Regions from separate parts of the Paraburkholderia sp. Cy-641 genome, predicted to be linked through region 1. Evidence: riboswitches for the same ligand, from Rfam matches in the RefSeq annotation. Region 1 holds a riboswitch; the other holds the start of a gene.
The links. Region 1 has a riboswitch for manganese ahead of F3J20_RS26980 (sodium:calcium antiporter). Riboswitches for the same ligand answer to the same signal wherever they lie in the genome.
Positions count from the first base shown of each region.

Region 2: linked by a shared signal. The riboswitch ahead of F3J20_RS01495 (TMEM165/GDT1 family protein) and the one ahead of F3J20_RS26980 (sodium:calcium antiporter) in region 1 are both predicted to bind manganese.

Region 1 is NZ_VWWM01000065.1:12,428-27,312, forward strand. Features, by position in the region: gene F3J20_RS26945 (hypothetical protein) at 1-75, opposite strand, end outside; gene F3J20_RS26950 (DarT ssDNA thymidine ADP-ribosyltransferase family protein) at 88-708, opposite strand; gene F3J20_RS26955 (hypothetical protein) at 1,255-1,773, shown strand; gene F3J20_RS26960 (DUF4868 domain-containing protein) at 1,776-2,693, shown strand; gene F3J20_RS26965 (hypothetical protein) at 2,978-4,381, opposite strand; gene F3J20_RS26970 (hypothetical protein) at 4,378-4,770, opposite strand; gene F3J20_RS26975 (hypothetical protein) at 4,772-5,578, opposite strand; yybP-ykoY riboswitch at 5,794-5,969, shown strand; gene F3J20_RS26980 (sodium:calcium antiporter) at 6,094-7,104, shown strand; gene F3J20_RS26985 (flagellin) at 7,370-8,818, shown strand; gene fliD (flagellar filament capping protein FliD) at 8,962-10,569, shown strand; gene fliT (flagellar protein FliT) at 10,590-10,889, shown strand; partial or broken gene F3J20_RS32280 (aldo/keto reductase) at 11,022-11,219, shown strand; gene rpsU (30S ribosomal protein S21) at 11,667-11,879, shown strand; gene F3J20_RS27010 (DNA-3-methyladenine glycosylase I) at 12,071-12,667, opposite strand; gene F3J20_RS27015 (BadF/BadG/BcrA/BcrD ATPase family protein) at 12,808-13,689, shown strand; gene F3J20_RS27020 (Cof-type HAD-IIB family hydrolase) at 13,888-14,709, shown strand.
Region 2 is NZ_VWWM01000002.1:20,059-34,943, reverse strand. Features, by position in the region: gene F3J20_RS01500 (DUF4136 domain-containing protein) at 92-796, shown strand; gene F3J20_RS01495 (TMEM165/GDT1 family protein) at 894-1,466, opposite strand; yybP-ykoY riboswitch at 1,479-1,693, opposite strand; gene F3J20_RS01490 (beta-ketoacyl synthase chain length factor) at 2,257-3,111, shown strand; gene F3J20_RS01485 (1-acyl-sn-glycerol-3-phosphate acyltransferase) at 3,095-3,889, shown strand; gene F3J20_RS01480 (phosphopantetheine-binding protein) at 3,864-4,163, shown strand; gene F3J20_RS01475 (acyl carrier protein) at 4,167-4,418, shown strand; gene F3J20_RS01470 (hypothetical protein) at 4,418-5,089, shown strand; gene F3J20_RS01465 (AMP-binding protein) at 5,086-6,804, shown strand; gene F3J20_RS31970 (glycosyltransferase family 2 protein) at 6,804-8,678, shown strand; gene F3J20_RS01450 (aromatic amino acid ammonia-lyase) at 8,758-10,365, shown strand; gene F3J20_RS01445 (thioesterase family protein) at 10,362-10,793, shown strand; gene F3J20_RS01440 (outer membrane lipoprotein carrier protein LolA) at 10,826-11,560, shown strand; gene F3J20_RS01435 (MMPL family transporter) at 11,560-14,160, shown strand; gene F3J20_RS01430 (beta-ketoacyl-[acyl-carrier-protein] synthase family protein) at 14,157-14,885, shown strand, end outside.

The DNA.
Region 1 (14,885 bases):
CTGAAATTCGACGTGATGCGTCGAGACGAGCAGTGGCCCGCTTAGCGTTGGAGTGAATATTGGACGTTCAGCCATGAGTTATACGTTTCATTTCCAGTGAGCGTAGTCGGGACGGGCCTTGAAAAGGTTGGGCCCGAGCGCGACCTGCAAACCCGGATGTAGGGCCTTGACCGAGCCTTGCATTGTAGTACTCGGCACCCACACACCGGGAATATAGCTGCGAGGAACGCCTTTCAGCATCAATACTTCGGCCTGAGGATTGGTGGGGTAGCAGTCCTTGATTCCTAATTGAGCACGAACTTTCGTTTCATAATCAGCATACATGCTGCGGAACGCTTCAACGGCCTGCCGTCGTTCAATCGGAATGGCAGAGATATGGCCGCTCGCGGCGTTTGCTGCGCAGAACGCGCATGGGAGTTGCCAGAGTGCGGACGCATCGACAGCAACGACAACCCAGTCCGTGTCCTTGTTGTCTTGGCGAAGACCCCAGAACATTTTGTAATTGGGAAAACCGATCGACAGACACACTGCGTCAGTATGGTCGTGGCGCTCTTTGTCATTTAATGCACCAACATTACCTTCGGTCACCAGCACATCGCGAGTGATGAGCCCTCGCTGCTCAATCGAGCCGAGGTTTTCCAGCCTCGTGAAGTGCATTAAATATTTGATGCCCCGTTCCTTCGCAAAATCTTCTATAGGATTTTCCATGCGGTCCTCGTTAATTTCTTATTGGTATTACGAGGAGCATTGTACTTCGCGGATCTTGGTGTCGCGATAGTTAGTGTCAAGAGCCATAACCGAGCCTGTGGCGGTGGCAGGCTATGACAATTTCAAGCTGCGCTACTTCGCTTGGACTTCGTCGACGGATCGCTGCATCGAGCGTGTCGCTCAGTCGTTGTTCACAGGCGTTACCCCGCAGCGGAGCTTCTTGGTCTTTTCTGGGGCGACGTTCTGGTTGCGTTCATGCTGGGCCTTCCAGTATGGAAGAGACGCCCGTTCGTTTGGCGGCATTACTCAGGATCGCAATAGTCACCAACGGGACGATTTCGCGATTGACTCGCTCTGGCAAAAAGATCGAGTGTATTTTTCGATACGGTCAAAGTGGTTTGAGGAATAATTACCACGCTTCTGCGATACCGGGGCAAGGGTTAACCCTTGGTGATTGTTGACTGATTTGTGATGTCGGTGGTGATTGCACTTCTGGGCACGATCTAGTACTGTGTTTTTATACAGTGCGAAAACCGTGGGAGAGCTATGTTCGGAAAAATCGTCAAAACTTACTTCATCGCTACGGCTCTCGCACCTGTGTGCTTTTCGTTGAGCTATGTGATCTCTCTCAAGCAAGGGTTTTGGCCATGGGGACTCGTTATACTCGCTGTAGCCATTGTTCTTGGCGGATCATGCATAGGGATTGTGAACTTGGCAAAGACACACTTGGAAACGGTGCCTATTACGATAAAGAAGGCGAAGTCGGCAGATAAGGACGTTATCGGGTTTTTTGTGGCATACGTTTTACCTCTGTTTTTCGCAAAAACAGTGACGTTAGAGCCGACGGCAATATTAATTTTTATAGCTTTATTGGCTTTTGTGATTTGGGGCACTCATTCAATTCAAGTAAATCCTTTGCTTGGAATATTCGGTTATCACTTCTATGAGGTGGATTCTGAAAATGGGATTTCATTTTTGCTTGTCACAAAGAGAAAAATAGTTAACGTGAAAAGCGTTAAGACAGCCGTTCAGCTAACAGAATATTTAATACTAGACAGGAGTTAGCCGTGCCCGAGAATTTTTTGAATTTGTTCGTCCTGACTGATATTAATGAGTCTCGCGTGATGAGAGTTTCGGTCACCCAGGAATTGCAAAAGTCAATAACCGAGTTATTTATAGGGCAGGAAGAGAAATTTTTCAATGGTGTCGAAACCGATGATTACTATAAATTCGATGGTAAATATCGTCCCGAGGAGCATGAGCTGTTGTACATTGAGGATTTTGATGATATTGACAAGTTGGGGGCGGCAATTGCTGATCCGCTGGGTTATCCCGAGTTGAGCATAGAGAATGGCGGGTTGGAGCACGTCCATGCAGTATTTTCGGGATATTCGGATCAGGGTAAAACCCGAGTGTTGGCCCAAGCTTTTGATCGACGGCGAATTATCAGTCCGAAGGGTTTTTCAATCATCCATAGTAAGGATAAGTTCACAAAATTTGATGGGACGGGCCTTACCCTTGATAACAAGCTGACAGCTGTTCTTGACGGCGCAAAATTACTATTTTCTAGTTTTCACTTCGTTAGGACGATTTTTGACGTTTCAAACTATTTCAAGGAGGCGACCGATGCTGATGTTAAGGAATTTTGTCGAATTGCAGAAAAGCCGCCGGAAGCCCAAAAAGCATTTCTCGACACATGCGATGCATGGACCCGTCGAAAAATTGGTTTGATCCGCCAATCTGGTATTTTGGACAAGACGCCCGCCGATCAAATCGCGAAAGTTGCTGTTAGCTTTGACATCGAAATCAAGACGCAAGAGGTGGATGGAAAGACTACGATTATTTTCCCCGAAACTCGCGCTGAGTTGAAGCGAGTCCTTAGGTTTTTGGATGAAGACTATTATCAATCACCTCTTAGCGACGCCCGTTATATATCAAACTCAAAGACTGTTGCCAAACCTGCCAAAGGTGCGGTGAAGCCATAGAGGTTCGAGCATAGCGCCACGAACGTCCATTCCATTGCGTAAAGGCACGTTGCGCTTTAATCACGATATCTGTCCTTGGAGACTTAAACCGGCTCGTCGTGCAGCTTGTTCATGCGTGATGGGCCACCCAAGGCGGATTACTAGCGAGGGCGTGCCGTAATAATTTGTAGCAAAAAATTGTGGCGACAAGATTGCTACCCTCCAGGGCGTACCCACAAAAGGTGGCCTCCTGTCAGTGCCTTATCTGACGCGCCTCCCGCCGATTTTTTCGATCCCAGCCGGGTTCAAAACCCCTCAAACAACCGATCAGAAAAAACCAACCCCGCATCCGCAGTCAGCGCCTCGAAGCACGTATCCTCGACAAACGGTAAGCCGGCCGAACGGCGCCCATTCACAAGAAGCCGGATCATGCTCGAAAACGCAATCATGTTCTCGGCGCTTTCGCGGCTTATCGGCTTCTCTCCCGGCGTAAACGACTGAAACACCTCGCCATTCGCTTTAAAGTAGATGGGGATACCCGGCAATTCCCCGGATATCAAAGAGGTTGTGTACCTTCGCCCGGAAAAATAAGCCTCGGGGTCGGCCAGAATCGAATGACAGAACGGAAGAAAACTATCCAATAGCTGTGTCTCCACAACGTTGAACAGGTGATCCGTAGCAACGGTAATATTGGTTAAGCTTCTCTCCAGTCGCTGACTCGCCCTCTGATGGAATCCGTCCAGCATGCTGTTGAGATCATGGAAGCCCCACTCCGCCAAAAAAGACGCGGCATGTTGATGTGCCTCGGCGACGTCGATGGTCCCGCTTCCATTGCGCAAGACGTGTTCGATTAACGCAAAATACAATGCGCCCGCCGAAACTTCGACTTCCTTTCCCTCTACTGTTCTAGCGTTTCCCTGCAGCGCAACCCAAAGAAGATAGTTCATCACGGAGCCGGCTCCATGGCGGCCGGCGAATTTTCCCGTCAGCAGCAAATCCTCGGCGACACCATTGATCAGCCACGTGTAGGTTCTCGCGTTCGGGCCGCCATGTATCAGTTTCCAGAGAATTTCATATGCTTCGCCCCCAAACAGGTCGTACACGACTTCGAGCTGAACGAGGACGGCACTCGCCTCGAGCAAATGCTTCACGCCGACCCACGAATACACTCCGCTACCGACTACGCCGGCCTTATCCAGCAAAGAATCCAGTTCCGTATACTTCGACACGAATTCCAGCACGTCCTGATCTATTCCGTTCATGGACGGCGCATGCCTGGACAAGGGCAGCGGAATAGGTTGCGATGCATTCCTGCTTTGCCAGTCTTTTAGCTTTCGTTGCAGTTTCGGCACATTCTTGTAATGCACGAAGTACTGCCGCAAGATGCGCTGGCCTACGATCGTCGACATCAGATCGTGCGAGTGTCTAGCCTCATGAAAAAAACATGACAGATAGGCGAGAAAGATCCCCACCGTTCTGTCGCTGGGGTCGATCTTTTTGAAGTGCTCGAAATAGTCGCGAGCCGCTTCATTGAATCGGGATTCCGATCGCAGCGTCTCGTCTGGGCCGTGCAAACCCAACAGCCGCTGGACAGCTTGGGAAACGGCCGCCGGGGTTGACTCGAGTCCAAGTCGATCGAAGTCGATGTAGATGGCCAGGCTGTCGGTCAGAGCCTTGGCGAAGCCATCACTGCCATACAGGGCGTTCAACGATCGGCCTTTTCCGCGAGGATCTTGCGAAGCTGTTCGGTGGACTCGGGATCGTCCGTATTCAGCTCGAAAATCGTGCCGTCGGAAAATCGGATTGGAACGACCTTCGACTCCTTTGAGCGCCCCATATATCGCTTGCAAACAATCTCGATGATCAGTTTTGCGGCGATGCCTTGCGCGGCGGCACCCACCACCTTCAGGAGTATCCAGCCGATGGCCGCGCCCGATATCGGATCGAAGGAGAGTTCGTCTTTGGCGGACTCGCTGTCTGGCTCGGGCAGCCGGTAGCTTACCTGGCAGTTTTCGGAAAGCTCTCGTGCAACTTCGGCAACGTCCTGTCCCATGTCGACGGGAAGCTGTATGCCAAACTTCACGGTTTGCTGAGTCATGTTATGCGCTCCTGTTTCTTGATTTGAATTCGGACATGATGCGAAAAGCGGTTGAGCTGCTGCCCAGGCTATGCAGGCGCGCGACAGTCATCAGCACGGCGTCCAGCGGCTGAGCGGACAATTGCGACGCGGGCGGGAGTGGTTTGCCTAATCTCTCGCAGCAGAATAACAATCCCGGTACGTCCTGGACTTTTCCATAGATACGCGCGGCCTGGCCATACACGGTTTCGTGTTGCTGCTTTGGAACGATCTCGTCAATGTAGGGAAGATATCGGTCGACGTGAAACGCCGCGCCGACGTAGTCCTCGATCAGTCCGTAGTAGCTCGCCATACCCACGTGCGCGCCGAGCCGTTCCTTTCGTTGTTCATAAGCGGCGAGATTCAGAATGACCTCGAAAAAACCTCGCGCGGCATCGATGGCGGCATCGGTGGTGTCGTCGGTGGCTTCTGCGCCGAGTTTTAGCCACATGTTGCCGGCAGTGAGCAGATTGGCCAAATAGTATTTCGCGTCGTCTCGAACCCACTTTGCAGCAAGAACACCGAGCCACGCGACGCGTGCCGCAAGCATTGCCTGACCATTGACCTCCAGGTGCTCTGCATAGACGCCCAATTGCTGCGCGAGCCATGGCGTCGTCGCTTTTTCAAGCCACCTGAACTTCTTCTCGCTGATCGTCTCGGCAGACTCCGCGTACTGAATCAGCGATTGGAACCGCTCGATATCCTCAGACGTACGAGCGAGTTTCGCTGTCCCCGGTTCTTCAGGAACATAAAACTTCAGGAATGCCGGCGTCGGGGTCGTCTCGGTCACGGTGAACGTCCAGATAGGTACGGGTAAAACATAGCTGAGCGGAATGCGGCAGGCAAGCCGGATTCGACGTCTTCAGCATGGATGGTTGGCGGGCGCTCTATCAGCTCTGAGCGCAACCGCGTGTTATCGGACGATGCCGGGTGCGAGGGTTCGAGCGGAGCGTACGTGGTTCGCGTTTCAACAAGCTTGTTGAAAGCCGCCCGCCCCATTAGAATCCTTCGGTCACTGGGGAGTAGCCTTCCTTCATTCTTTGAAGGAGAGCGCGTCAACATACTTGGCCTGCGGGTCATGGCGCGTTCGACCGGGTCGGTTTGGCGAGACCATTGACGCACTGCCTCGTTCCGGTCGGACGGGCGGCGGTGCGTCATGGGTTCGTCATCTACGTCCGACCGCGGAGTTTGCCCTGTGAATCACCGTCGCCCATCGTCAGTCTCCCCGCGTGTTTTTGCCTTCGCTTATTGCCCGGTTGATCCGGTGAGCGGCCGCGCTTTTCGCGCACAGCCGGGGAGCCACGCATGACCGGTCTGTTCCTCGAACTCGCCTGCATGCTGGTCGTCATTCTGGTGGCGGCCGAACTCTTCACCAATGCGCTGGAACATCTCGGCGAACGTCTGAAAATCTCCGAAGGCGTGACCGGTTCGCTATTCGCGGCGGTCGGCACCGCGCTGCCCGAAACGCTCGTGCCGCTGCTCGCGATTGCGGGAAGCCAGGCCGGCAGCTCGGTCAATCAGGAGATCGGCGTCGGCGCGATTCTCGGCGCACCGCTGATGCTCTCCACGCTGTCGACGTTTCTGATGACGCTCGCGATCCTGCGCATGCGCGGCGTCAAGGGCTGGATCACGCCCGAGCGCACCGGCTTCACGCGCGACCTCAACTATTTCCTCTGCGCGTTCCTGCTCGCGGCCGTGGCGATGTACGTGCCGCACGAGCAGATCATCGTGCGCGCGCTCTTCAGCGTCGCGCTGGTCGGCGTGTACGTCACCTATGTGGTGATGACGTTCCGCGCATCGGGCGGGCTCGTCGAGGCGGGACACGGCACCGAAGCGCCCGGCAGGATGATGCTCGCGCGCATCGGCGTGCCGACCAATCTCGCGACGATCGCGCTGCAACTCGCGCTCGCGGTCGCGTTGCTGGTGTGGGGCGCGGAGGGCTTCATCCACGGTGTGCGGGGCGTGTCGGCGGCGCTCGGCGTATCGCCCCTGCTGCTGTCGCTGCTGATCATTCCGATCGCCACCGAATTGCCCGAGAAGGTCAACAGCATCCTCTGGGTGCGGCGTGGCAAGGACACGCTCGCGTTGGGCAACATCACCGGCGCGATGGTGTTCCAGGGGACGCTGCTGCCCGCGATCGGCATTCTGCTGACGCCGTGGACGCCGCGTATCGAAGTGGTGACGGGCGTCGTGATTACGCTGGCCGCGGCCGCGTGGCTGCGTATCAACGTACGCGAGCGGGGCTTGCGGGTCGGCGCGCTGCTCGTGTGCGGGGTGCTGTATGCCGTGTATCTGACGGTAACGTTGACGCGCTAGGCGCGGCAAAGCGGGCTTGCCGCTGTGTTATCGGCAGGATTCCGACGGACTTGAGGCCTGTGCCGGCGAATCGCCTGCCGCCCCGGTTTACCGGCGCTTCAGCCGGGGCGGAGCGACGAATATGCGGGTTATTCCATAAAGTTTTTCCTGAGTGGGCCGATACCCCAAACAAGGCGGGCGGCAAACGAACAGCAGTTGCCTCGTTCGCTGATGCCTTGGTCTATACGGCATGTAACGGGCTGACGGCCCCAACAGGAGAATTTTCATGCTCGGAATTAACAGCAACATCAACTCGCTGGTCGCGCAGCAGAACCTGACCAACTCGGGTAGCGCACTCTCGCAAGCAATTACGCGTCTGTCGTCGGGCAAGCGCATCAACAGCGCAGCGGACGACGCAGCCGGCCTCGCCATCTCGAACATCATGCAGACCCAGATCAACGGTCTGACGCAAGGTGTGTCGAACTCGAACGACGGCGTTTCGATGGTGCAAACCGCATCGAGCGGCCTGTCGTCGCTGACGAGCAGCCTGCAGCGCATCCGCGACCTCGCAACGGAAGCCTCCAACGGCGGCATGACCGATACCGACCGCGCAGCGCTGCAACAGGAAGTCGCGCAGCAGATTCAGGAAGTGAACCGGATCGCTTCGCAAACGACGTACAACGGCATGAACGTGCTGAACGGTTCGCTCGGCAGCGTGTCGTTCCAGGTCGGCGCGAACGTCGGTCAGACGATCAGCCTGAACCTCTCGCAAAACGTGTCGGCGGCATCGCTCGGCGGTGGTGCGGTGCAGGCGGGCGATACGGTCGCGTCGCTGGCTGTTTCTCTCGACTCGAACGGTGGTGCCTGGGCGGCCGGCACGTCGACGGGCACGGAAATCACGCAGTTGAACGTGCTGTCGGACGGCAAGGGCGGCTTCACGTACACGGACCAGAACGGCAACGCGCTTTCGTTCGATCCGACCGCCGCAACCACCCAGGCTTTCACCGTCAGCGCCACCACCGGCTCGTTGTCGATCACTGCCGGCGGCTCGCTCGATGCGGCCACCCAGATGGTTGCAATCAATGGCGCCAACGCCAAGCCTCAGACCGCTGGCGCGACGCTCGGCACGATCACCGGTCTCGACATCAGCGCGACGACCGGCGCGGACGCGACGACCCCGTCGTCCACGGATATCACGTCGATCACGGTGAAGTCGGACGGTAACCAGGGTCTGACGTTCTGGGATCAGAACGGCAACCAGATCACGGGCGGCACCACGGCAGGCGCGGCGATCCTCGGTGCCACCGGTCTCGCCTATACGGCCCCCACGGGCGGCACGGCAGGAACCGTGGGCGCGACGCTCGGCACCGGCATCACGCAGACGGCGAACCCGTGGACGGCCAGTTCGACCGCCACGACGCAAACCGTCGACCAGATCGACGTCAGCACCGTCGCGGGCGCCAACAAGGCGATCGAATCGATCGACGACGCACTGAACACGGTCAACAACATGCAGGCTACGCTCGGCGCCGCGCAAAACCGCTTCACGGCAATCAGCACGACGCAGCAAGCCCAGTCGACCGATCTGTCGTCGGCCCAGTCGCAAATCCAGGACGCCGACTTCGCGCAGGAAACGGCTGCGCTGAGCAAGGCGCAAGTGCTGCAGCAAGCGGGCATCTCGGTGCTGGCGCAAGCGAACTCGCAGCCGCAGCAGATTCTGAAGCTCCTGCAGTAACACGCTTTACGCAGCATGCGTTCCGCGCCCCGCCGCCGTATCCGGTGCGCGGCACGCAAACCGGTCGGGAGGCTTGCCTCCCGATTGCCATTTCTCAGATCTGAATCGATTCACACGGCATCGCCGAAACACGGAGCCTGTCCATGTCCACCGTATCCTCGACCGCAAGTTCGATCTCCAGCACTGCCGCCGCCACCGCCGCCGCCACGACCGCGGCAGCCAATGCCGCGGTGCAGGAAGCCGCGCAGTCGGTTATCAGCGGCTCGACCGGCAATTCGTCGATGGACGTGAGCTCGCTCGTGACCGCGCTCGTCAACGCCAAGATCGCCGGCCAGGCCGCGACGCTGAGCGCGCAGACAACCCAGGACAACACGGAAATCTCCGCGTACGGCACGCTCTCCGCCGCGCTTTCCGCGCTGCAGGCCGGCCTCACCTCGCTCTCGAACGGCTCGACCGTCAACGACTTCACGGCAACGGCCAGTGGCAACGGCATCACGGCCTCGGCGGGAGCCGGTGCGGTGGCCGGTTCGTATTCGCTCGACGTGGCTCAGGTGGCGACGGCGCAGGTGCTGACATCGACGGGCTATGACGGGACCAAGGCGCTCGCTTCGGGCCCGAGCACGATGACGCTGTCGGTCGGCGGCGCGAGCACGACGATCTCGCTCGACAGCACCAACAGCACGGTTTCCGGCATCGCCGCGGCCATCAACGGCGCGAGCAACAATCCCGGCGTCACGGCGACTGTCGTGAACGGCGCGGACGGCGCGCACCTCGTGCTGCACGCGGCATCCGCCGGCTCCGCGAATGCCATCAGCGTCCAGATCACCGATTCGAATTCGAGCGATCCGCTGAACAATCTCGCCGTGTCGAGCAACAAGGGCACGTCGCTGGCCGGCAACGCGAGCGCGACCGGCGCGCAGCTCAAGGCCAATCAGTCGACCCTCAACGACGGTTCGTCGACCGGCGTCACCAGCACCGCTTCCTGGACCCAGACGACGGCCGCCCAGGACGCCTATTTCACGATCGACGGCACGGGCGTCACCAGTTCGACGAACAGCGTGACGTCCGCACTTTCAGGCATCACGCTGAACCTGTCGGCCGCTTCGGTCGATACGACCGGCTCTTCGCCGCAGACGGTAACAGTCGCCCAGGACACCACCTCGCAGGCCAATGCGATCAATCAGTTCGTCACGCTGTACAACACGCTCGTCACGACGATGGGCACGCTGACCTCGTACACCGCGGGTTCGACGTCGCAAGGCGTGCTGCTCGGCGACACGACGCTGAACATGGTGCAGAATCAGCTCGCCTCGATCGTCGCGACGGGCGTGAAAAGCAACGGCACGACGACGAACCTCGCTTCGATCGGCATTACGCTGGGCGCGGACGGCTCGCTCTCGGTCGACAGCACCAAGCTGAACAATGCGCTGCAGAGCAATCAGGCGACCGTGGCGACGCTGTTCAATTCCACCAACGGCGTCGCGCAACAGCTGAACACCAACATCACCGGCTATCTATCGACCACCGGGATCATCACGTCGCGCACCAACGCGCTCAATGCCGACCTGACGAGCCTCGGGACGCAACAGACGTCGCTGTCGACCTATCAGACGCAACTCACCAGTATGTACACCGCGCAGTTCACGGCGCTCAACTCGCTGTTGGCGACGACGAACAACAACTCGCAATATCTGACGCAGCTCTTCGGCGGCACGAACAGCGCCGGCGCGCTGGCCACCAACAAGAACTGAGCGGAACAGGGAGATACGACATGGAACTCGCGGCGCCGATCGATCGCATCTGGCAACTCACCAAGTCCATCGAGCAGGCGGTGGCCGTCGCCGAATGGGAGCGGGCGGCGCAGCTTGCGAGCGAGCGCTCGCCGCTTATCATGTCGCTCTCCGCGCAGCAGGCGGGCGCCGCGCTCGATGTGCTCAAGGCGGTTCAGGCAATCGACGAGCGGATCGCCGCGGAGGCGCGCCTGGCGCAGAACGAGCTCAGTGCCGAATATCGGGCGGCGATGCAGGCGGCCGGTCATGCGGGGCAGTATCAGCGCGTCGCGCAATTCTGACGCCGGTCTGATGCCGGTGCGTCGCGCCGGGTTTTGAGCTGTCTGCGTTCGCCGCGTTCTCGCGGACGCGCGTATCGAGTGCCTTGGGCGACCGGCTTGTCCGCCGGTTTGGCGCCAGGCGCGTGACGTTCGATTCTCCGCGCGCTCGATCGCGTCGCCGAGCGGCATGGCAGCACGCCGGCCGCGATCGCACTTGTCTGGTCGATCGTCCGCCAGAGCGTTGCTGCCCCAATTGCGAGCGCGACCTCGGTCGAACAGCTAAAAAGTTTCGCAAATGCCGTCGAGCTCGCGCTGAGTGCCGGCGATATCCGCGAACTGGACGCGGCGAGCACCCGATGGGACGGGCAAAGCGGGCTGCGAGGCCGACGCGGAGCGGCGGTCGGGCTTGTTGCGCCAGCGCTGGGGAAAAGCCTGGCGCAATCGCTAAACCCCTGGTAGGATGGAAGGTTTCCTGATATCATCGGGAGTGAATTGAGATCTTTGCCTGTTTCGTCAGTGTTTTTTCATTGATGAAAGGTTGGCGAAACGGCAACAGACGCGGCTTTTGCAATACGTCTGTCCGCGTTCCGCGGTGAACTCCCCACCTCTCTTTTCCGGCCTCCGTGGCCGCTTGCCTCTCGCTTCATTATTCGTGGTTTGGCCGGGGTTGTGTTTCTGCCTCGCGTTTGCCTGTTACTGGCCATGAATCGAAGCGACCGGAGGGCCGGCGCGTGAGTGGTTGCCTGAGGTAACCGCCATGCAATTAAACCCGTATCTAGTGATTGAGTTAGGAATTACATGACGACGATTCTTCTGAAGGAAAACGAGCCGTTCGAAGTGGCAATTCGCCGCTTTCGTCGCGCAATCGAAAAGAATGGCCTGATCGCTGAACTGCGTGAGCGCCAGGCATACGAAAAGCCGACCACGGCACGTAAGCGCAAGAAGGCTGCTGCGGTCAAGCGCCTGCACAAGCGTCTGCGCAGCCAGATGCTGCCGAAAAAGCTGCACTAAGCACGCTTTTCCACAGGCCGAACGGCGGTGTGAGCTTCGAAAGAAGCCACATCGCCGTTTTGCTTTTGGGTGCTTGTTTGCGAGAGCCGGGCATAGCCGGTTGCGGATTGGGATGAATGCCGGCGTTTATTGATGCCTGGATTTTGCGTCAGGAGCGCTTTTTTCAGCACGCAGGATCGATCAACGCTGTTTCAATCCGCCTTGCGCTTGCGCACCTTTTTGCCGAGCGCCGCGCATCGTGCGCGACACATACAGGTCGTCTCGTGGTCGTTCACCATGCCGACCGCCTGCATGAACGCATAGCAGATCGTCGAGCCGACGAACTTGCAGCCATAGCGTTTCAACGCCTTGCTCAATGCGTCCGACACGTCTGTCGACGCGGGCGCATGCTTGTACGACTCCCATTCGTTCTGGATCGGCGTGTCGTCGACGAAAGACCATACGAAGTTCGCGAGCGAGCCGTGCTCGGCCTGAATCTGCTGCACGGCGCGCGCGTTCTGAATGGCCACCTCGATCTTGCCGCGATGACGCACGATGCTTTCGTCGGCGACGAGTGTGTCGACGTGTTTCGGCGTGAAGCGCGCGACCTTATCGATGTCGAAGCCGGCGAAGGCGCGGCGATAACCAGCCCGCTTATTGAGTATTGTCGACCACGACAAACCGGCCTGCGCGCCTTCGAGCACGAGCATCTCGAACAGGTGCGGGTCGTCACGCGAGGGCACGCCCCATTCGGCATCGTGGTACTGTGCGAGCGCTTCGCTCGATACCCAGTTGCATCGCTGTGTCACTGTCGCGCTCCCGTGCGGTCATGTCGTTCGCCAGCATAGCCGAAGCGGGACACTCCGCAAGCTAGCCGTTCGGCCAATTGCGAGATTGGAGCCGACCTGCCACGCTACGCGTTATTCACCCACGATACTCATTCGATTCGATGAATCACGACTTCTTTCTGATTGGCGTCGACGGCGGCGGTACCGGCACGCGCGTCGTGCTCGGAGACGCGCAGGGCCGCGAACTGGCACAAGCAACAGGTGGTCCGTCGGGCCTCGGGCTCGGCATCGCGGGCGCGTGGCAGTCCATTCAGAGCGCTTGCGGCGAAGCGTTCGCACGTGCGGGCATGGCGTTGGACTGGTCGCGCTGTGTACTCGGTTGCGGCCTCGCGGGCGTCAACAATCGCGACTGGCTCGCCGAGTTCCATGCGCAGGCGCCGAAGCTCGTTGGCCTTGCCGTCGAGAGCGACGCCTATACGACCCTGCTCGGCGCGCACGACGGCGCGCCTGGCGTGATCGTGGCGCTCGGCACAGGCAGCGTTGCGGCATCGCTTGCGAGCGACGGCGAGTTTCGCATGGCGAGCGGCTATGGCTTCCCGTCGGGCGATGAGGCGAGCGGCGCGTGGCTCGGCGTGCGGCTCATCGTCCATGCGCAGCAGGCGCTCGACGGCCGCGTGCCGCTCGACGATCTTGCGCAGGCGCTGCTCGTTCACACAGGCGTGCGGGATCGCGACAGCCTCGTCGTGTGGCTCTGCGCGGCCAATCAGACGGCGTATGCGCGGCTCGCGCCCATCGCGATCGCCCATCGCACGCATCCGTTCGCGGCCCGGCTGCTCAACGAGGCCGGTGCCGAGGTGGGCAAGATGATTGCCGCGCTGGACGCTTCGGCGAGCCTGCCGGTCGCGCTGTGCGGTGGGCTCGGCGCGCCGCTGCGCGAATATGTGCCGCAAGCGTATCAGGCGCGTTTGCGGGAGCCGCTTGCCGATTCGGCGCACGGCGGGTTGCAACTGGCCCGGCGCGAAGCGGCGCGGCTCGTTGGCTGATTGGCTGATGTTCGGCAACCGAAGGCTGAGGACGCTTGTAGCTTTGTGCTCGTCGTGGTGCTGTTACGCATGCCGCTTAAAGTGGGGCTGCCAATGCGATCAGTCCGGCCTATTCACCTGCGGCAGCCGCCACGCCCGCCAACGGTAAAATACGCACTTTGACGCTGCCCTGACGGCTTACAACCGCCGGTTCTCACCATGTACAAAGTCATCGCCACGGATCTCGACGGCACGCTGCTCAACGCCGACCATCAGGTGGACCCGTTCACGGTTGCCACGGTGCGCAAGCTCGAACGCGACGGACTGCAGTTCGTGATCGCCACGGGGCGGCATTATTGCGACGTCGCGGGAATTCGCGACCTGCTCGGCATCAACCCGTATCTGATCACGTCGAACGGCGCGCGCATTCACGCGCCGGACAACGCAGTCATTCACGCCGACGACCTGCCGCCTGCCGTCGTCCAGCGGCTCGTGCAACCTGACATTGCCGGTGCGCATGGCCGCGCGATCGTCAATCTGTTTGCCCACGCGGCATGGCTCATCGATCGCGACGCGCCCGATCTGCTGAAGTTTCATCAGGACTCGGGCTTCACCTATGAAGTGACCGATCTGCCGAATCACGATGGCGCCGACATCGCGAAGGTGCTGTACATCGGCGATCCGGCCGATCTCGCGCAGATCGCCGCCAATCTCGAACGCGAATTCGGCGAGCGCCTGTACGTAACTTATTCGTTGCCGGATTGTCTGGAAGTGATGACGGCGAATGTGTCGAAGGGGCGCGCGTTGCAGATCGTGCTCGAGCGCCTTGGCATCGATGCCGCGCAATGCGTCGCGTTCGGCGACAACATGAACGACATCGATCTGCTCGAAACGGCCGGCCATCCGTTCATGATGAACAACGCCAATCCCGACCTCGTCACGCGTCTGCCGCATGTGCCGCGCATCGGCAACAACTTCGAGGCGGGCGTGGCGCACCATTTGCGCAAGCTCTTCTCGCTCGGCGACGAACTGGCTTCCTGAACCGGAATGAAACCGGCCCGCATTCGCTTTCGCGGAGGCGGGCCGGTGGTGGCGCGAACGCCCGATCGTGCGGGCTTCGATTGATCGCGAACTGCCGATTGATGCCAATGGCGAGCCAGCCGGGCTGGCGCAGCGTCATCCACGCCGATTCCCGATACAACCCAGCCGACGTTCAA
Region 2 (14,885 bases), on a different contig from region 1:
GTCACGCGAAGAAGCGCGCCACCGGCACGGAATAATCGCGCTCGATCCACGGTTTTAATTGCAGCACTTCAGACGCATCACGAGGTAGACCATGAACACCGATCGATGGACGCGCCGCATCATGCTGCTGTTCGCGGCACTGACGTTGCTGCTCGCCGGCTGCACGACCTATGTGACGACCCAGGTCACGGCGTTCTCCGCGTGGAGCGGCAGCGACGCGATCCGCACCTATGCGTTCACGCGACACGAGGATCAGCAGAACAATCTGGAGCTGACCGCGTACGAGCGGATCGTCGCGAACGAACTGGCCGCGCAGTCGTTCCGCGAGGTTCCTCGCAACGAGGCGCGCTATCTGGTCGAACTCGCCTACGGCATTCGCTCGGACATCGTGACCGTCGCGGAACCGGTCTATTACAACCCGTGGCCCGGTCCGTACTGGGGCCGGCCGTTCGATCCGTGGGGGCCGTGGGGACCGTTCCCGACCGCTTACGTGAATCAGAGCTACCCGGTTTTCACGCATCTGCTCGGCATCCGGATGACCGAGCGCGCGAGCGGCAAGGAGGTCTACAACGTGAGCGCGCGTAATTTCGGCGGCGAGTCGTCGCTGGTCAGGGCGATGCCGTATCTCGCGCGCAGCGCGCTCGCCGATTTTCCGCTCGGCAACGGCGCCGTGCATACGGTGAAGATTCCGGTCGGCAACGGCGGCATGGCGGTGACAGAGGTGTCGATGCCGGCTGCGGCGCCGGCGGCGGCGTCGGGCACCTCGGGCTCATCGGCCACCAAGCCAGGGCAGTAAGCCGCGCTCGCGCGGTACGTCGGCACCCGGCGCACCATGCAAAACCACGCAAAAACGGCCCGGCAGGCGTGATCCGCCGGGCCGTTCGCTTTGCCGCCTAAACCCCCACCCCGAGCAGCGCCATCGCCCCGAGCACGACGAACATCACCGCCGCGATGCCGTGCACGAGCTTCGTCGGCAGACGATGCGCGAAGCGGTCGCCGAGCAGAATCGCCGGCACGTTGGCGATCATCATGCCGAGCGTCGTGCCGGCCACCACGCTGAAGAAATCGTGAAAGCGCGCGGCGAGGGCGACCGTCGCGATCTGCGTCTTGTCGCCCATTTCCGCGATGAAGAACGTGACCACCGTCGCGCCGAACACGCCGAAGTGCGTGCGGTTGGTGTTGGCTTCCTCGTCGTCGAGCTTGTCGGGCACGAGAATCCACAAGCCCATGCCGATGAACGAGGCGGCGAGCGCCCAGCGCATGATGGCCGGCGTGAGCATCGAGCCGAGCCACGCGCCGAGCGCGCCGGCGCCCGCGTGATTGATCAGCGTCGCGACGAGCACGCCGAGAATGATCGGCACGGGTTTGCGGTAGCGGGCGGCGAGCACGAGCGAGAGCAGTTGCGTCTTGTCGCCGATTTCGGCGAGCGCGACCGCACCGGTCGAAATAAGGAAGGCTTGATTCACTTTGAAGGGATTCCTCGGGCCGAATCATGAACGAGCGACGACCCACGACACGCCGGGCCCTGTTGCGGCGCGTGTGGATCATCGGTCTCGCCAGGCCAGAGGCTGCGGCTGCCATGGCCGTGACGGCCAAGTCTGTTGACAGGCGCCCTCGCGAACCGCACGTGCGACGCACCGGCGAAACGCGGTGCGGACGTGCTGCGAGGCGGCTACTCCCCAATGAGGGCCGGAGTATAACAGAGCCGGCGGTGCGTTTACCGCGGATATCGGGCCGATACCGGTCTGATATTGCACGGATGTTGCGCGGATGCCGCGCCGCGCATACGGCGCCGGCTGCGGCGGTTTGCAACAATTGCCAGGAAAGGCCGCAAACGATTTTCGGAAAGCAGGGCGCCGCTCCCGTCTCTCCCGCCACCCCGAAAATTGCCGCCGGCCCCGCGCGCAAGCCTTCCCGGCGGGCCCGCCGCAGCGTTCCGGCCATTTTTGTCAATTCGTCTGACAGTTTGTTGTTTTAAGGCTCGGATACAGATGGATACGTCTTTCCTGGCTGATTTAATCCAGAATATTCAGTATGATTCCGGCGACAAAAGGAGCCTGAGCCAAATCTCGCAGACCCATTGACAAAGGCGCCTAAATAATCGGGGCCAATTGCCGATAATTCGCTGAATTCCCCCTAAGAAGATTGGTCGATCCCGGCTGAAAACATCCCGATCCGCGCGGCGCCACACGCTGTGACGGCTGTATATTCCGTCAGGCGCTTGAGCCTTTTCCCGTTTCTACGCGCGAACACCGTATGCCCGATCTGCACTGGACCATTCCGGTCGGTCGCTGGTCTAGCTGGCCGGCTACCGCATCTGCCGCACCCGATATCGGCTTTATCGAGCCGATCGTGCGGCGGCGTCTCAGCACGCTGTCCAAAGCCGCGCTCAAGGTTGCGCACGATTGTGTCGCGCGCGAGCCGGTGCGCGTGGTTTTCGCGTCGCGGCACGGGGAATTGCGGCGCACCACCGACATCCTGCGCAGCATCAGCGCCGGCGAACCGGTTTCGCCGACCGCGTTCAGCCTGTCGGTGCTCAATGCGATGACCGGCGTCTTCGGCATTGCGCGCGGCGACCGCTCGGCCGCGAGCGCGGTGTCGGCCGGCGCGCAAACGCTCGGCTATGCGCTGCTCGAAGCGTATGCCCAATACGCGACGCAACCCGACTCTCCGGTGCTGCTCGTCTACGCCGACGAACCGGCCGATCGCGCTTACGGCACGATCGAAGACGAAGTACAGGGCGGCGCGCTCGCGCTGCTGCTCGACGACACGGCGGCGGCCGGGCACATCGTATGCTCGCTGTCCCGCGCGGCCGGCTCGCGGTCCGCGCCGGTTGACGGCGCCGCGGCCAACGTAACTGCGGCCACCGCTAATCTGGCCGTTAACCTGGCCAGTAACCTGGGCGCCAACCCGGGCAACGCTGCCGCCGAAGCCGCTGCCGCCGCTAACAACCCGCCCGCCAACCCGAACACCCTCGCCGCCGACACCGCCGCAACCCGCTTTCCCACCCAGAGCCAGGCGCTGCTGCACTGCCTCGAAACCGGGCAGCCCGCGTGCTGGGAGCGGGCCGGCGCCCTCTGGCACTGGAGATGGCATGACCGCGCGGCTTGATTATCTGTGGCGTCTTGGCGCGACCGGCATGGCCTTCGTCGTGTTCGGCCTCTGCGGCATGCTGTTTTCGGTGCTCGTGTTTCCGCTCGCGTGGCTGTGGCCGCATCGCGCGTCGCGGCAGCGCGCCGTGACCGCTGTGATTCACTGGTTTTTCCGCGCGCTCGTCGCGGTGCTGCGCGGCGTCGGCGTGATGGAGCTCGACGTGTCGGGCGCGGCCGCGCTGCGCGCGGGCGGCCCGGCCGTCGTCGTCGCCAATCATCCGACCTATCTCGACGTGATGGTGCTGCTCTCGCTCACGCCGCGCGCGTGTTGCGTCGTGAAGAACGCGCACTGGCGCAATCCGTGTTTCTGGGGCATCGTGCACGCGGCCGAATACGTGAGCAACGCGGACGCCACCGAACTCGTCGAAGCGGGTGCGCGCCAGCTTGCGGCCGGCTACACGATGATCGTGTTTCCCGAGGGCACGCGCAGCCCTGCGCCGAACCGGCTGCACGCGTTTTCGCGCGGCTTCGCGCATATGGCGCTGAAGGCCGGCGCGCCGATCGTGCCGGTGCTGATGGATTGCGACCCGCCCGCGTTCACGCGGCAGATGCGCTGGTACGACGTGCCGGCGCGCGCTTTCCGGATGCGCGTGAACGTGCTCGCGCCGCTCGGCGTCGGCGAACTTGCCGCGCACGACGCGACCCCGGCCCTCGCGGCGCGCAGCGTGACGCGCGCCGTCGAAGCCCACATGACCCAGCACCTGTTCGATTATGGATTCTTTAAAACTGGAAATTAAAAAGCTTCTGATCGAAGCGCTCGATCTCGAAGACCTGAGCCCCGCCGATATCGACGACGATGCCCCGTTGTTCGACACCGACGGCATCGGTCTCGATTCGATCGACGCGCTCGAAATCGGCATCGTGCTGCGCAAACAATACCAACTAACCATCGCGGCGAACGACGAACGCACGCGCGAACACTTCCGCTCGATCAGCACGCTCGCCGCGCTCGTCGAGAGTCAGCGCGAAGCGTCGCAGGCTGCGAACGAAACCACCAGGAAAGGGGAATGAACCGTGACCGAGACTGAGATTCTTGAGCGCATCCGCGCGATCTTCAAGGAGAACTTCGCGATCGAGCCCGAGCGCGTGACGCCCGAGGCGCATCTGTTCGAAGACCTCGATCTCGACAGCATCGACGCCGTCGATCTCGCGATCAAGCTGCAGGAAATGACCGGCCGCCGTATCAAGCCCGAGGAATTCAAGTCGGTGCGCACCGTCGGCGACGTGATCGGCGCGGTCGAGTCGCTGCTCGCGGCGCAAGGCTGATGCCCGCCGCGCGCTCGCGATCGCAGACGGCGCCGTCGTTGTCCGCCGCGGCCGGCGCGCCCGGTACGCGGACTCACTGGAGCAGGGCCGTCGTGCGGGGGCTGCTGATGCTCGCGTATCCGGTGCTGATCCTGTGCGCATGGCATTGGGACACGCCACGGCTCGTCGGCTTCATGCTGCTCGCGATCCTGTGGCTGCAGCGCTGGGCCGGCGGCGGTCCGCTCGCGCTGTCGCTGCGGCAGCTTTCCGCGCTCGACTGGGGCGTGCTCGTGCTGCTCACCTGCGCGTCGGCGGCGATCGTCGTGACCGACAGCGAGCTGTTGCTGCGCCTCTATCCGTCGCTCGTCAATCTCGGGCTGCTCGTCGCGTTCGGCGCGACGCTCGCGCGCGGGCCCTCGATGATCGAAAAATTCGCGCGGCTCGGCAATCCGAACCTGCCGGCCGACGCGGTGCGCTATACGCGGCGCGTGACCCAGGTATGGTGTGCGTTTTTCGTCGCCAACGGCGCGTTTTCGGCGTATACGGCGCTGTACTGGAGCCGCGCGAACTGGTCGCTCTATAACGGCGCGATTGCCTATGGGCTGATCGGCCTGCTGCTCGCCGGCGAGATCGTCTGGCGTTATCTCGTCGTGTTGCCGCGCGCCGCGCGAGCGGGTTCGGAGGCCGCATGATCGCGCTGCACGATCTGCTTCCGGCCGTCGCGTCGAGTGCGCCCGATACGCCCGACGCGCTCGATACGCCGGTGTGCCGCGACGGCGCGACGCTCATCGACCGCGCGGCGTTTCGCGCGCGCGTCGCGGCACTGATCGCGCTTGCCGAGACCCATGCGGCGCCGCGCTGCGCCCTGTGCATCGACGACCCGTTCGATTTCTCCTGCGCGTTGTTCGCGCTTTTCGCATGCGGCAAGGAGCCGGTGATCCCGGCCAACGCGACGCCGGGCTATCTGGCCGATCTCGCGGACGCCTACAACTTCATGCTGACGGACGCCGATCTGCCGCCGTTCGCCGCGCGCGACGCGACTCATGCTGCCGCGACGCATGCTGCCAGCCCGATCGATCCGCATGCGCCGCTCACGCTCTACACATCCGGCAGCAGCGGCACGCCGAAGCCGATCCGCAAGACGCTCGCGCAGTTCAACGCCGAAGTGCAGACGCTCGAACAGCAGTGGGGCGCGTTGCTCGGCGACGCGACGATGCTCGCGAGCGTGCCGCATCATCACATCTACGGGCTGCTGTTTCGCGTGCTGTGGCCGCTCGCGGCCGGCCGCGCGTTCGACCGAGCAATCGGCACGGAGCCGCTGCAATTGCAGGAACGCATCGCGCAGTGCGGCGCGACCGCGCTCGTCTCGACGCCCGCACAATTGTCGCGCTGGCCCGCGTTGCCGGGCTTTGTCGCGCTGACCCCGGCGCCGCGCGCGTTCTTCTCCTCGGGCGGCCCGCTCGCGGCCGACGCCGCGCAGCACTATGCGTCCGCCTACGGCGCGGCGCCGCTCGAAATCTACGGCAGCACCGAAACCGGCGGGATCGCGTGGCGTCGTCAGGATCACGGCGACGCGTGGCAGCCGGTCGCGGGCGCCGAGGTGCGGCGCGACGACGACGGCGCGCTGTGCGTGCGCTCGCCGCATCTCGATCACGATGGCTGGCATCGCACCGGCGACCGCGTTGCCTTCGACGCCGATGGCCGTTTCCGTCTGCAAGGCCGTCTCGACCGTGTGCTGAAGCTCGGCGGCAAGCGGGTCTCGCTGCCGGAACTGGAAGCGCGTCTCGCGCTGCATCCGTACGTGGCGCAGGCGGCGCTCGTGCCGCTCGAAGGCGCCTCGCGCGAACGGGTCGGCGCGGTGGTCGCGTTGAGCGAGGCGGGCGGCGCGGCCTTGCGCGAGGAAGGCCGGGTGGCGTTCGCGAAAACGCTGCGCCGTCATCTTGCCGATTATTTCGATGCGGTCGTGCTGCCGCGTCACTGGCGTTTTCGCGTGAGCCTGCCGTTCGATGCGCGCGGCAAGCTGCCCGCGAGCGCGGTGGCGGCCGCGTTCGAGCCGCGCGCCGAGGGCATGGAAGTGCTCGCCGAAACGCGCAGCGGCGACACGCTGCACTACGAACTGCGCGTGCCGCCCACGCTCGTGCATTTCGCCGGCCACTTTCCGGGCCTGCCGATTCTGCCGGGCGTCGTGCAGATCGACTGGGCCGTGCGGCTTGCGGCCGGGCATTGGCCGAAGGTGCGCGCGCTTGCCTCGGTCGAGCGTCTGAAGTTCATGGCGCCGGTCCCGCCGGGCGCGGTGCTCGGGCTCACGCTGACGCACGACGCCGCGCGCCGGCGCGTGCAGTTCGCCTACCGGCTCGACGGCCGCGAATGCGCAGCGGGCGTGCTCGTGCATCGGGAGGATGCGTGATGGGCATCGCGGCCTGCATCGTCATTCCGATCTATAACCACAAGGACGCGATCGGCGCGACCGTCGCGCATCTCGCGGTGCATGGCCTGCCGATCTTCGTCGTCGATGACGGCAGCGACGAGCCGACCCAACAGGTGCTCGCCGTGCTCGCGCGGCAGTACGCGGAGCGGCTTACGCTGCTGCGTCTGCCGCACAACGGCGGCAAGGGCGCGGCGGTGATGGCGGGCTTGCGGGCCGCGCGCGCGGCAGGCTACACGCACGCCTTGCAGATCGACGCCGACGGCCAGCACGATGCCGCCGACGTGCCGCGCTTCATCGACGCGGCGCGCACCGCGCCGGGCGCCGTGATTCTCGGCCGCCCGGTCTATGACGACAGCGTGCCGAAGGCGCGTCTCTATGGCCGCTATCTGACGCACGTATGGGTGTGGATCGAAACGCTGTCGCTGACGATTCGCGACTCGATGTGCGGCTTTCGCCTCTATCCGCTCGCGCTCGCCTGCGAACTGATCGACAGTGTGCGACTGCCGACGCGCATGGACTTCGACATCGAGATTCTCGTGCGCCTCTACTGGCGGCGCGCGGCATTCCGCTCGATTCCAACGCGCGTCACTTACGCCGCCGATGGCGTGTCGCATTTCGACGTGTTGTGGGACAACGTGCGCATCAGCCGCAGCCATACGCGGCTCGTGTTCGGCATGCTGTGGCGTTTGCCGATGCTGCTCGCGCACAAGGTGATGCCGCGCCGTGGTGTGCTGGTCGATGAGGCTGATGGGGAAGCGAACGGCAAAGCGGCGGATAAAGTTGCCGCCAACGCCGCGGACACCGCCAACACCGCCAACACCGCGCGTGACGCGGCGGGCCAACCCATCGGCAACCCGCCACGCAAACCCGCGGACGAACCCGCGCAAGCCGCCGCCCCCGAAGCCTGGTGGCGCATCGCCGAACGCGGCAGCCATCTCGGCATGAGTCTGCTCGCGCTGAGCTGCAAGCTGTTCGGCCGCCGCTTCACCGCGCTCTGGCTGCATCCGATCGTCGCGTATTTCCTGCTGACGGGCCGTGCCGCGCGCAAGGCGTCGGCCAACTACTTCAGGCATCTGAGCGCGGCCGCATCGTCCGCCGATGCCGATACCGACACGCCGCAGCCGGGCTGGCTGTCCGCCTATCGGCACATGCTCGCGTTCGCGCAGTCGGGCTTCGACAAGCTCGCCGCGTGGAGCGGCCGCGTCGACGCGGCCGACGTCAGGTTCGACGATCCTTCGGCATTCGAAGCATTGATCGCGAGCGGCAAGGGCGCGCTCGTGATCGGCGCGCATCTCGGCAATCTCGAGATGACGCGCGCGCTTGCCGTGCGCGGCGCACACGCGAAAGTCACGGCGGTGGTCTATACCGAACACGCGCGGCGTTTCAACGAGGTGCTCGCGTCGGCCAATCGCGACTTCGCGCGGCATCTGCTCGAAGTCGGCGATTTCGGTCCCGAGACCGCCGTGCTGATGCAGCAGCGCATCGAGGCGGGCGAGCTGCTCGTGATCGTCGGCGACCGCGTGCCCGCGCGCGAAGCGGGCCGCACCACCGACGCGCAATTCCTCGGCGCGAGCGCACCGTTCGCGCAAGGGCCGTACGTGCTCGCGCATGCGCTCGGCTGTCCGGTGTATCTGTTCTTCTGTCTGAAAGAGCGCGACGGCTATCGCATGTACTTCGAGCCGTTCGCCGAGCGCATCGAGCTGCCGCGCCGCGAACGCGCGCAGCATCTGGCTGCATGGGCGCAACGCTATGCGCTGCGTCTCGAACACTATTGCCGCAAGGCTCCTTATCAATGGTTCAATTTCTTCGATTTCTGGGCGAGCCCGAGGCGAGGCGCAAATGGCCGAACATGATCTGAGTACGGCGCACGAGGCCGGCGCGGGTACGAACGTGGACCCGGATCGGCATGCGCAGATGAACCCGCGCATCGATATGCACGTCGACCCGCACACCGTTCCGCGCACAAGCGCCGAGGCGATCGTGATCGGCGGCCGTCGCCTGACGATCGAAGAGGTCGTCGCGATCGCGCGGCACCGCGCACCGGTCGCGTTGAGCGCCGATCCCGCGTGGCGTGCGCGCATCGAGCGCGGCGCGGATTTTCTGCGCCGCCATCTGGCGCAAGGCGCGACCGTCTACGGCGTCAACACCGGTTACGGCGATGCCTGCGTGGTCGACGTGCCGATGGAACTCGTCGAAGCGTTGCCGTTGCAACTGACGCGCTATCACGGCTGCGGCATGGGCGCGTATCTCGACGACGCGCAAACGCTCGCGGTGATCGCGGCGCGCCTGAACTCGCTCGCGTATGGTTTTTCCGGCGTGCGGCCCGTGCTGCTCGAACGTCTCGCCGACCTGATCAATCACCGCGTGTTGCCGCGCATTCCGTCCGAAGGGTCGGTCGGCGCGAGCGGCGATCTGACGCCGCTCTCGTACGTGGCGGCGGCGCTCGTGGGCGAACGCGAGGTGCGGTTCGCGGGCGCGTCGCGCGAGGCGCGCGGCGTGTGGGCCGAACTCGGCGCCGCGCCGCTCACGCTCGCGCCGAAGGAAGGGCTCGCGCTGATGAACGGCACGGCCGTGATGACGGGGCTCGCGTGTCTCGCGTTTGCGCGCGCCGATCATCTGACGCGGCTCGCCGCGCGTCTGACCGCGCTGTCGACCGTCGCGCTCGACGGCCGCGCCGCGCATTTCGACGCGCTGCTGTTCGAGGCGAAGCCGCACTTGGGCCAGGCCGAAGCGGCCGCCTGGATTCGCGACGATCTCGCGGGCCGCGACGATACGCCCGGGCATCGTCTGCAGGATCGTTATTCGATTCGCTGCGCGCCGCATGTGATCGGCGTGGCGCGCGATGCGCTGACATGGGTGCGCCGCGACGTCGAAAACGAGCTGAACAGCGCGAACGACAATCCGCTGATCGACCCCGACAACGAACGCGTGCTGCACGGCGGCAACTTCTACGGCGGCCATATCGCGTTCGCGATGGATGCGTTGAAGGTGGCGGTCGCCAATCTCGCCGATCTGATGGACCGGCAGCTCGCGCTGCTCGTCGACGTGAATTTCAACAACGGCCTGCCGCGCAATCTGTCGGGCGCCGCGCCCGCGCGCGCGGCGATCAATCATGGCTTCAAGGCCGTGCAGATTTCGTCGTCCGCGTGGACCGCCGAAGCGCTCAAGCACACGATGCCCGCGAGCGTGTTCTCGCGCTCGACCGAGGCGCACAATCAGGACAAGGTCAGCATGGGCACGATCGCCGCGCGCGACTGTTTGCGCGTGCTCGAATTGACCGAACAGGTGGCCGCCGCGCACACGCTCGCGACCGTGCAGGCCGTGAAGCTGCGCTTGCGCATCGATGCCGCGACGCCGGTGCCGGTGCCGCTGCGCGAGTTCATCGACGCAGTGAGCGCGCAATCGCCCTTCGTCGATGAAGACCGCGCGCTGGAAGGCGAACTGCGGGCATTGACCGCGTGCATCGGCGCGTGCGAACTGCTCGACGGCTATCGGACCACGGCGGATTCATCCCGCCAACGCAAAGGACGCGACGCATGAGCGGAACGCCGAAAACGCTGAGCGCGAGCGCGACGGTCGAAGTGCCGTTTCACGACGTCGACGCGATGAACGTATGCTGGCACGGCAATTATCTGAAGTACTTCGAGATGGGCCGTGCCGCGCTGCTGCGCGCATTCGACTACGACTATCGCGAGATGCAGGCGTCGGGCTATCTGTGGCCGATCGTCGAGGCGCATCTGAAGTATGTGCGGCCCGCCGTCTACGGGCAGACGCTCGACGTGCGCGCGCAACTGCTCGAATACGAAAACCGCCTGAAAATAGGCTATGAAATCGTCGATTGCGCATCGGGCACGCGCCTGACGAAGGGCTATACGATTCAGGTCGCCGTCGATGCCGCGACCCAGGAATTGCAGTTCGTGTCGCCGCCGGTCGTGTTCGAAAAACTGGAGCGTGTATGGGGGCGATGAGGGGAATGATGAGGAAGCCGATGGAAGGGGCAATGAATCGGCGGCCGGCGTTTGCGGCCTCGTTCTGGGTGTCGGGCGCAATGGCTGTGACGTGCGCGATCGCATGGCCGGCAACACCGGTGCATGCCGCCGCTGCAAACGCAAATGCCGGTGCAAATGCCACTGCCACCGCGAATACGACAACCGCAACGACACCCGCAACCGCCAACAACCCTGCGCTCGTCTCGCAGATCGCCTCGCATCTCGCCCAGGCCAAAGGCGTGCGCGCGCAATTCACGCAGACCCAAACGCTCGCCGCGATGAAGCAGCCGCTCGTCAGCAGCGGCACGTTGCTGTTTTTCCGCGAGCGCGGCGTGATCTGGCAGATCGACACGCCCTACAAAGCCACCTACGTCATCACCGATGCGGGCGTCGCGCAACTCGACGCCGAAGGCCAACGCGTGACCACGCACAGCGCACAGGGCGCACGCGGCGTCGCGCAGGTCTCGAAGATGATGCGCGCGATGCTTGGCGGCGATCTGTCCGCGCTGTACTCGCAGTTCGACGTGGCCGCCGAGGGTAGCGCCGCGCAGTGGCGCATGCGGCTCACGCCAAACCAGCCGCAGCTCGCGCAATCGATCAAGGGGCTCGACATGGCGGGCGGCGACTATCTGCAAAGCCTGCGCATCAGGCTCGCGAACGGCGACGTGACGAAGCTCGAGTTCGCGAAGAGCGTGACCGTCGACGCACCGACCGCGGCCGAGCGCAATCTGTTCGGAGCGCCGTGATGGACATGCTGCAGCAGCGGTCCGCGAAACAGGCATGGGGCGTGCGCGCCGCATGGCTCGTGCTCGCGCTGCTGGCGGCCCTGTATTGCGGCTGGCGCTTCGCGGGACCGGCGCCGCTCGAAACCAATCTGCTCGCGCTGCTGCCCGCGACCGAGGCGGACCCGGTCGCCGAAAAAGCGGTCGATACGCTCGCGAGCGCGCTCGGCGATCGCACGGTGCTGCTCGTCACGAGCCGCGACGACGCGCACGCGAAAGCAGCGGCGAAGCAACTGGGCGCATCGTTGCAAAAGAGCGCGGCGTTCGCCTCGGTGACGGCCGAATTGCCCCCGTTCGATCTGTCGCAGATCGCGGCGCTTTATATGCCGTATCGTTTCGGTCTGCTCGCGCCGGCCGATCGCGCGGCGCTCGCGGGCGGAGTACCGTCGGCGACATCGACATCGACATCGACATCGACATCGACATCGGCATCGGCATCGGCATCGACGCACACGTCCGCCGTCGCTGCGACCTTGCGCGACCAGCTCGCGCAGCGCCTCTACAGCCCGCTGCAAGCCGGTCTTAACACGCAACTCGCCGACGATCCGTTCGGCTGGCTCGAACGCTGGCTCGGCAATCTGCCGCTCGCGACGTCGAATCTCGAAGTCGAGGACAACCTGCTCGTATCGCATCGGCACGACGCGCAGGGTGACACGACGAGCGTGCTGATCGTCGCGACGCTGCCGGGCTCCGCCTACGAAACGAAAACGCAGCGCGCGGTCCACGCGGCGCTCGCCGACGCCGAAAGCACGCTGCGGCAGACTTTCCCCGACGTCACGGTTGCGCGCACGGGTGCCGTGTTCTACGCCGAGGCCGCGCGCAGCGCATCCGAGCGCGAGGTGCATCTGATCGGCATCGCCTCGCTGTGCGGGATCGCGCTGCTGCTGATGTGGGTATTCCGCTCGCCGCGTCTGCTGCTGCTCGGCTTCGTCTCGACGGCGCTTGGCATCGTCTGCGCGCTCGCGGCCACGCTGCTGGTCTTCGGCAAGCTGCATCTGCTGACGCTTGTGTTCGGCGCGAGCCTGATCGGCGAGGCGGTCGATTATTCGATCCAGTACTTCGTCGTCTATCTCGGCGCGGGGCGCGCCTGGGATGCGCGGCTCGGCGCACGCACGGTGCGCCCCGCGCTGACGGTCGCGTTGACGACGAGCCTGCTCGGCTACGCGATCCTGATGTGGGTGCCGTTTCCCGCGCTCAAGCAGATCGCATGCTTCGCGATGGCCGGCATTACGACCGCGTTCGCTTCGGTGCTGTGGCTGCTGCCCGCGTTGCTCACACGCGCGCCGCGCCGCAGTCCGCAGCGCGTATTCGACGGCGCGGCGCGCCTGCTCGCGGGCTGGCAGCGCGCGATCGGCGGCAAGCGCGCCTGGCCGCTCGCCGCGGTGCTGCTGATCGTCGCCGCGCCGGGCTGGCTGCGCCTCATGAGCGACGACGATATCCATCTGCTGATCCAGCGCGATGCGTCGCTCGTGGCGCAGGAAAACCAGGTGCGCGAAGCGGTTGGCGTCGACAACAGCGCGCAGTTTTTCGTGGTGCGCGGCGCGACCCAGGAAGCGGTGTTGCAACGCGCCGAAGCGCTCGGCGCGAAGCTCGATGCGCTGAACGGCACCGCGGATAGCGTCGGCGGCTATCAGTCGATCACGCAGTTCGTGCCGTCCGCGCAGCGTCAGAACGAAGCTCGCGCGCTGCTCGCGCAACGCGTATTCAACGATGCCCCTGCATTGCGCGCGATCCTGCTGCAAGCGGGCTTCAAGGACGAAGTCGCCGATGCATGGCTCGCGGCCTTTGCGAAACCGCAAGCGCCGCTGACCGTGGACCGCTGGCTCGCGGTGCCGTGGTCGCAGCCGTACCGGCATCTATGGCTCGGCGCAGTGGAATCGAATCCGGCCAGTCAGGCGAACCAGGCGAACCCGCCGCATGCGCAAAGCTACGCGGCCGTCGTGATTCCGCAAGGCGTGACGCCGCGCAACGAGCCCGCGCTGATCGCACTCGCGCACGGCCTGCCCGGCGTCGTATTCGTCGACAAGGCGGCGAGCGTGTCGAAGCTGTTCGGCGCCTATCGCCGGGATAGCGGTGGGTGGCTCGGCGGCGCGCTCGTGCTCGTCTGCGTGCTGCTGATGCTGCGCTACAAGCCGCGCGGCGGCATCGCGACGACCTTGCCGGTGCTGCTTGCGGTTGGCGTCGCGCTGGCGGTGTTCGGCTATGCGGGCGTGCCGCTCAATCTGTTCAACTGGCTCGCGCTGATGCTCGTGCTCGGCGTCGGCGCAAACTATGCGGTGTTTCTGCGCGAAGGCTGTTTGCGTGCGGACGCAGACCTCGGCGCGGTATGGACCGGCGTGCTGCTGTCGGCGGCGACCACGCTGCTGTCGTTCGGCATGCTCGGCATGAGCGCGATGCCCGCGCTCAGGAGCTTCGGCACGACGCTCGCGCTCGGCATCGCGGTCGCGGTGCTGCTTGCGCCTATCGGCATGCCCGAGGACGAGGGCATGGCAGCGGGCAGGTCGGCGCACAGGCCATCGCGCGGATCATCGCGCAAGTTATCGGAATCACGGAGAGCCGCATGAAAGCGCCACCCGTTTATTTGCACGCGCTCGGCATGATCAACGCGCTCGGCGGCAATCTCGACGAAATCGTGCCGGCGCTCGCCGCCGCGCGCGCGCCCGGCATGGGCCCCGCGCATACCGGTATCGGCGATGCGTTCGTCGGCAGCGTGCTTACGCCGCTCGATCTCGCGCCGCGCGCCGATCTCGCGCGCTACGACTGCCGCAACAACCGTCTGCTGCTGGCCGCGCTCGCGCAGATCGCGCCCGCGATCGACGCCGCGCGCGAGCGCTACGGCTCGGAGCGCATCGGCGTCGTGCTCGGCACCAGCACCTCGGGTATCGAGGCGGCCGAAACCGCGTTCGTCTATCACGCGCAGGCGGGCGAGCTGCCGGAGAACTTCAACTACCGGCAGATGGAAATCGGCACGGCCGCGCCATTCGCCGCCGCCGCGCTCGGCGTGCAGGGACCGGCGTTCACGATCTCGACCGCCTGCACGTCGAGCGCGAAAGCGTTCGCGTCGGCGCGCCGTCTGCTGCAATTGCAACTGTGCGACGCGGTCGTCGTCGGCGGGGTCGACTCGCTGTGCGAGTTGACCGTGCAGGGTTTTGCCTCGCTCGAATCGACGAGCGGCGCGCGCACCAATCCGATGAGCCGCAACCGCTGTGGCATCAACGTCGGCGAGGGCGCGGCCGTGTTCCTGATGAGCCGCGACGAAGCGGCGGTGCGGCTCGCGGGCCTCGGCGAA